One region of the Streptomyces sp. NPDC004111 genome, then DNA from elsewhere that is predicted to be linked to it. Evidence: riboswitches for the same ligand, from Rfam matches in the RefSeq annotation. Region 1 holds a riboswitch; each other region holds the start of a gene.

Region 1 (2,259 bases):
CCTCGCAGCCCAGCCGCAGTTCGACGCCGAGCGCCTCGAAGTCGACCTCGAAGGCCGAGCCGTCGGCCTTGCCGAGCAGGACGGCCTTGGACAGCGGCGGCCGGTCGTAGGGCCGGTGCCGTTCGGCGCCGATCAGCACGAGGGCTCCGTCGAAACCCTGCTCGCGCAGGGCCACCGCGGTCTGCACCCCGGCCATGCCCGCGCCGACGACGACGATTCGCTTCTGCTCGCTCACCCGACCACCTTAGTTATCTGACGCTCCGTCAGGACAGTGGGCCCCCGGCCGGGTCCCCTCCGGCCGGGGCGTCCCCGACCAGGAGTTCCTCGACCGTGCTCGTCCCACTGCCCTCCTGTGACTCCCATGCCCAGCTCTCCTCCAGCCGAACTCTGCCGTCGGCCGTGAGTACGACCGTGGAAAGGCAGTGGCCGGACGAGGTGGTGCCGTCCGTCTTCAGCTGTACGTACCGGAAGTCCAGGCGGTCCCCCGCGCGCGTGCCCACCAGATGTCCCCGCACGACGTCGCCGCCCGCGTAGTCGGCCCAGATCAGGCCGTCCCGCTCGTGGTACGTGAACCGGGTACGGGTGCCGACCTGCCCGGGGGCCTGGTCGGCGACCGGGGCGAGGAGGAGACCGTCGAGCGAACGGGGCACGGGGGACGCTCCCTTACAGCTTGTTGAAGCCAAGGATTAGGCTGGCCACCGTAAACCACCCCCGGGGGACCCTTCGCGGTAGCCCCGGCAGAACAGAAGACCGCACTCACGGGAGCCCGGCGGACCGGGCTGAGAGGGAGGCTGCCACCGCCTCCGACCGTACGAACCTGATCCGGGTCATGCCGGCGAAGGGAGGGGCTGGACGCCCATGCACACCTCTGTCGGAAGGCAGCCGTACGACGTCCTGGTCGTCGGCGGCGGCATCATCGGCCTGGTCACCGCCTGGCGGGCCGCACAGCGCGGGCTGCGCACCGCGCTCGCCGACCCCGAACCGGGCGGCGGGGCCGCCCGGGTGGCGGCCGGAATGCTCGCCGCCGTCACCGAACTCCACTACGGCGAGCAGACCCTGCTCGGCCTCAACCTCGCCTCCGCGCGCCGCTATCCGGCCTTCGTCGCCGAACTGGAGGAGGCGAGCGGCCGGGACACCGGCTACCGCACCTGCGGCACGCTGGCCGTCGCCCTGGACGCGGACGACCGGTCCCACCTGCGCGAACTGCACGCGCTGCAACGGCGGTGCGGGCTGGAGTCGGAGTGGCTGAGCGGGCGCGAGTGCCGCCGCCTGGAGCCGATGCTCGCCCCCGGGGTGCGCGGCGGGCTGCGGGTGGACGGCGACCACCAGATCGACCCGCGGCGGCTGGCCGACGCCCTCGTGACGGCCTGCGAACGCGCCGGGGTCGCCCTGTACCGGCTGGCGGCCGAGCGGCTGTCCGTCGCCCGGGAGCGGGCCACGGGCGCGGTCCTGGCCGACGGCACCGAGATCGTCGCCGACCAGGTGGTACTGGCCGCCGGGAGCCTCAGCGGGCGGCTCGCCGGGGTGCCCGCCGAGGCGCTGCCGCCGGTGCGCCCGGTCAAGGGCCAGGTGCTGCGGCTGACCGTGCCGCCCGCGTACGCGCCGTTCCTCAGCCGGACGGTACGGGCCGTGGTCCGCGGCAGCCACGTCTACCTGGTGCCGCGCGAGAACGGCGAACTGGTCGTCGGCGCCACCACCGAGGAACTCGGCTGGGACACCACCGTCACCGCGGGCGGCGTGTACGAGCTGCTGCGCGACGCGCACGAGCTGGTCCCCGGCATCACCGAGCTCCCGCTCACCGAGACCCTGGCCGGACTGCGCCCCGGCTCCCCCGACAACGCCCCGCTGCTCGGCCCGACCGCCCTGCCCGGTCTGCTGCTGGCCACCGGGCACTACCGCAACGGGGTGCTGCTGACGCCGGTCACCGGGGACGCCATGGCGGACGTGCTGACCTCGGGCGAACTGCCCGACGCGGTACGCCCGTTCACCCCCCGCCGGTTCGCCCCGGCCCCGTCGCCTTCGCCCGTACCCGAGGAGCAGCCCGCATGAGCCCTACGACAGCCCTGGCCGTGTCCGTGAACGGCGAGCGGCGGGAACTGGCCGCGGGCACGACCCTCGACACCGTCGTCGCCTCGCTCACCCGCGCGCACGCGGGCGTGGCCGCGGCGCTCAACGAAACCGTGGTCCCGCGCGGCCGGTGGGCGGACACCGCCCTGGCCGACGGCGACCGCGTCGAAGTACTCACCGCGGTCCAGGGAG
Region 2 (2,259 bases), on a different contig from region 1:
TCGCGTCCGAGCCGGGGAAGGCGCTGCGGACGATGCCCCGCACGTACTCCGCGATGACGGCCGTCGCGGCCACGCGCTCCTCGCCGGCCGGGTCGCAGGGCTCGGCGAACATCGCCCGGAACAGCGCCGGGTGGTCGAGGGCGAACCGGACGTAGACGACGGCTACCGCCGCGAGGTCGTCCGGTGTCGAAGGCGCGGGGTGTGCCGCGGCAAGCTGTTCGGCGAGTTCGCGGTACCCCTCGGCCGCCACCGCGGAGACGAGCGTGTCGCGGTCCGCGTAGTGGCGGTACGGGGCCGTCGGCGACACCCCCGCCCGTCGGGCGACCGCACGCAGCGACAGGCCGGCGCTGCCGTCCTCCTCCAGCAGTTCGCGGGCGGCCCGCAGGCAGGCGGCCCGCAGGTTCCCGTGGTGGTACGCGGCGCCTTGCGGCATGGGCGACACTCCTCGATGTTCACGACGCGCACATCACCCTCCCAGGTGAACGCTGCCTCCACCGTAAGCTCTCGCCGGGCCGCGGCCCGCTCCCCCGCGCCGACGGCGTTCGGCACCACTCGGCGGTTGCTGACCTGCGGTTTCGGTAGCGTGAGCAGCTACCGCATGGAGCGACCATGCGCCCGGCCGTTCCGCACGGGGGATTCCGTACGGGGAACTCCCTCCGAGGGGTTCCGTACGAGGGATTCCGGCGCTGAGCGACGGGGCTGCGACGACCGAGAGGCCGCGATGACCGAACCGACCAAGCCCGAGATCGTACGGGCGGAGGGCGACGCGCCCCAGGAGCTGACCGTCCGGGACCTCGTCGTCGGGGACGGGCCCGAGGCGAAGCCGGGACGGGTCGTGCGGATGCACTACGTCGGGGTCGCCTTCGCGTCCGGGAAGGAGTTCGACGCCTCCTGGGACAGGGACGAGCCGTTCAAGTTCGCGGTCGGCGGCGGCCGGGCCGTCAAGGGCCTGGACCGGGGGATCCGGGGCATGAGGGTCGGCGGGCGGCGCGAGATCGTCGTTCCGCCGCGCCTCGGCTACGGCAAGGAGTCCCCCACGCCGCTGATCCCTCCGCATTCCACGCTCGTCTTCGTGGTGGACCTGCTCTCCGTGGTCTGAGGGGCCGGGGCCGCCGCACCCCGAGTGGCGGCTTCCGTCCCCGGGGGAGGTACATTGCGTGTCGACCACCGCGGGAGCTCGGGAGCAGCCGGGCTGAGAGGGCGGACGGGAGTTGTTTTCTCCCCTTTTCGCCGACCGCATGAACCTGGACCGGGTAATGCCGGCGTAGGAAGGGTGTTGACGATGGGTACTGCCTCCGTACCTGCCCGGCACGGCGCTGCCGTGTCCCCCGATGCCGTGGCGGACGTGATCGCGTCGCTGCGGACCTCCGCACCCCTTGTGCACTGCCTGACCAATGTCGTGGTCTCGCAGTTCACCGCGAACGTGCTGCTCGCGGTGGGTGCCGCCCCCGCGATGGTGCACAGCGCGGAGGAGGCCGGGGCGCTGGCCCGGGTGGCCGGGGGCGTCCTGGTCAACCTCGGGACGGTCACCTCCGTGACGGCGGACGCCATGCGCGTCGCGGTCACGGAAGCGGCCGGGGCCGGGCGGCCGTGGGTGCTCGACCCGGTGGCCGTCGGTCCGCTTCCCTGGCGTACCGGACTCGCGCACGAACTGCTGGCGAGCGCGCCCCCGGCGGTCGTTCGCGGCAACGCCTCCGAGATCCTGGCGCTGGACGGCGGCCGGGGCGGGCGCGGCGTGGACAGCACGGACACCCCCGAGTCCGCGCTGGAAGCGGCCACCGGGCTGGCCCGGCGCTACGGGTGCGCGGTGGCGGTGAGCGGTCCGGTGGACGTCCTCACGGACGGTACGCGCGTGGTACGTCTGGCCAACGGGCACCCCCTGCTGTCCCTGGTGACGGGAACGGGCTGCGCGCTCGGCGCCCTGGTGGCCGCCTGCACCGCCGTCACCGGTGACGCGCTGCTCGCCGCCACGGCCGCGACCGCTCTGCTCACGGTGGCCGCCGAGGACGCGGCGACCCGCGCGGCGGGACCGGGCACGTTCGCGGTCGCGCTGATCGACGGGCTGTACGAACTCGGCCCGGACCGGCTCGCCGAGGCCGTCAACCTGCGCTGAGAGCCAGCGGACTGCGGGGTTCCGTACCGCGTGGTCGTCCCGGTCCCCGCTGGACAGGCCCGCTCCTGGACCCCGTTCGCGGCGATCCCGCACTCGGCTCCGGTACCCGCTCCCTCCCCCGTGGAGGTTCCCGGGCCTCTGCATGC
Region 3 (2,259 bases), on a different contig from region 1:
TGTGGTGCGCCAGGCACCAGGCCGCCATGATCGACCCGCCGCGCGAGACGATGCCGGTCTTGCGGCGCGCGGTCAGCGGTACGTACGCGAGGCGCACGCCCGCGTGGACGGTCATGTAGTCCACGCCCTGCTCGGCCTGCTCGATGACGGTGTCCTTGTAGATCTCCCAGGTCAGGTCCTCGGCACGGCCGTCGACCTTCTCCAGCGCCTGGTACAGCGGGACGGTGCCGATCGGGACCGGGGCGTTGCGCAGGATCCACTCGCGGGTGGTGTGGATATTGCGGCCGGTGGAGAGGTCCATGACCGTGTCGGCGCCCCACTGGGTGGCCCAGGTCATCTTGTCCACCTCCTCCTCGATGGAGGAAGTGACCGCGGAGTTCCCGATGTTGGCGTTGACCTTCACCAGGAACCGCTTGCCGATGATCATCGGCTCGATCTCCGGGTGGTTCACGTTCGCGGGCAGTACCGCGCGACCCGCCGCGATCTCCTCCCGTACGACCTCGGGGGAAACGTTCTCCCGGATCGCCACGTACTCCATCTCCGGCGTGATCTCCCCGCGCCGTGCGTACGCGAGCTGCGTGACGGCCTGCCCGTCGCGGCCCCGGCGGGGCTGGCGCGGGCGGCCGGGGAAGACCGCGTCCAGGTTCCGCAGGCCCCCGCGCGGGGACGTGTGCTTGATGCCGTCGTCCTCGGGGCGCACCGGACGGCCCGCGTACTCCTCGGTGTCGCCGCGGCCGACGATCCAGTTCTCCCGCAGCGGGGCGAGGCCGCGCCGTACGTCAGTCTCGATCGACGGGTCGGTGTACGGGCCGGACGTGTCGTACAGCGTCACGTCCTTCCCGTTGGTCAGGTGCACCTGACGGACCGGCACCCGGAGGTCGGGGCGCGAGCCCTCGACGTATCCCTTGTGCCAGCCGGGCTTGCGCCCGTCCTGGTCGGAGGCAGGCGTGCGTGCATCCATGGTGGTCATGAGACCTACTCCCTACGCCGGCATTACCCGGTAACAGGTTCGGCGGTCGACGCAGCCGTGTCCGTACGCATGTGTACGGAGGTCAGCGCCCTCTCAGCCCGGTGCTCCGAGCTCCCGCGTGTACAAAGGTTCGCCCTCACGCTAGCGCCACCCCGGCCGCGCTGAACAGAGGGCCCCTGCCGTTCTTGCGATGATCGGGCGGTGACCCCATCACAGCCACCCCCACAGCCGACGCCTCCGCCGACGACGCCGGGCCCGCCGCCCCCGCCTGCTCCTCCGCAGGGCCACGGGCACGGTCACAGCCACGGGCACAGCCATGCCCACGGCCCTGTGGCGCCCGTCTCCAAGCACCTGCGCAAGGTGATCGCCGCGGTGCTGATTCCTTTCGCCACGGCCGTCGTTGTCGGTCTCGCCGTGCTGTGGCCGGGGGGTGCGCCCGCGCACGAACGCACCGGCGTGGGCTTCGACCGGCAGACCGAGCAGGGCCGGGTCGTCCAGGTCGACGAGATCGACTGCAAGGAGGCCAACGTCGCCCAGCAGCCCCCGGCGGCCTCCCGGCCGGACGGCGACCCCGCGGCGAAGGCACCCGGGGGCACCTGCAAGAAGGCGTCCGTCGAGGTCGTCACCGGGGCGAACAAGGGCCGCACCTTCACCGAGATCGTCCAGCCAGGTGCGACACGGCAGTTGAAGGAGGGTCAGGGGGTGGTCGTCGCGTACGCCCCCGACGCGCCCCGCGAGCTCCAGTACTCCGTCACGGACGTGACCCGGAAGCTCCCGCTCGCCCTGCTCGCCGGCATCTTCGCGGTGGCCGTGGTGCTCGTCGGCCGGATGAAGGGGGTGATGGCGCTGATCGCGCTGGTCGCGTCGTTCGCGGTGCTGACCCTGTTCATCCTGCCCGCCATCCTCCAGGGGTCGAATCCGCTGGTCGTGGCCGTAGTCGGGGCCAGCGCCATCATGCTGATCGCGCTCTACGCCTGCCACGGGCTCAACGCGCGCACCTCCGTGGCGGTCGTCGGCACGCTCGTCTCGCTGCTGCTGATCGGACTGCTCGGCTCGCTCTTCATCGGCTGGGCGTTCCTGTCGGGCAACATCGACGACAACACGGGCCTGATCCACAGCCTCTACCCGTCGATCGACATGAGCGGGCTGCTTCTCGCGGGCGTCATCATCGGCTCGCTCGGCGTCCTCGACGACGTGACCGTCACGCAGACCTCGGCGGTATGGGAACTCCACCAGGCCGACCCGAGGATGGGCCCGCGCGCCCTCTACCGGGCCGGCATCCGGATCGG

Evidence for each region. Region 1 has a riboswitch for thiamine pyrophosphate ahead of thiO (glycine oxidase ThiO). Riboswitches for the same ligand answer to the same signal wherever they lie in the genome.
Region 2: linked by a shared signal. The riboswitch ahead of thiM (hydroxyethylthiazole kinase) and the one ahead of thiO (glycine oxidase ThiO) in region 1 are both predicted to bind thiamine pyrophosphate.
Region 3: linked by a shared signal. The riboswitch ahead of thiC (phosphomethylpyrimidine synthase ThiC) and the one ahead of thiO (glycine oxidase ThiO) in region 1 are both predicted to bind thiamine pyrophosphate.

Annotation. Positions count from the first base shown of each region.
Region 1 covers NZ_JBIAMU010000012.1:104,887-107,145, reverse strand. The annotation lists gene ACFYVL_RS23560 (NAD(P)/FAD-dependent oxidoreductase) at 1-196, opposite strand, end outside; gene ACFYVL_RS23555 (hypothetical protein) at 264-650, opposite strand; TPP riboswitch at 749-861, shown strand; gene thiO (glycine oxidase ThiO) at 859-2,049, shown strand; gene thiS (sulfur carrier protein ThiS) at 2,046-2,259, shown strand, end outside.
Region 2 covers NZ_JBIAMU010000001.1:399,241-401,499, forward strand. The annotation lists gene ACFYVL_RS01760 (TetR/AcrR family transcriptional regulator) at 1-433, opposite strand, end outside; gene ACFYVL_RS01765 (FKBP-type peptidyl-prolyl cis-trans isomerase) at 722-1,099, shown strand; TPP riboswitch at 1,160-1,289, shown strand; gene thiM (hydroxyethylthiazole kinase) at 1,283-2,113, shown strand.
Region 3 covers NZ_JBIAMU010000032.1:41,735-43,993, reverse strand. The annotation lists gene thiC (phosphomethylpyrimidine synthase ThiC) at 1-970, opposite strand, end outside; TPP riboswitch at 963-1,098, opposite strand; gene ACFYVL_RS41190 (YibE/F family protein) at 1,172-2,259, shown strand, end outside.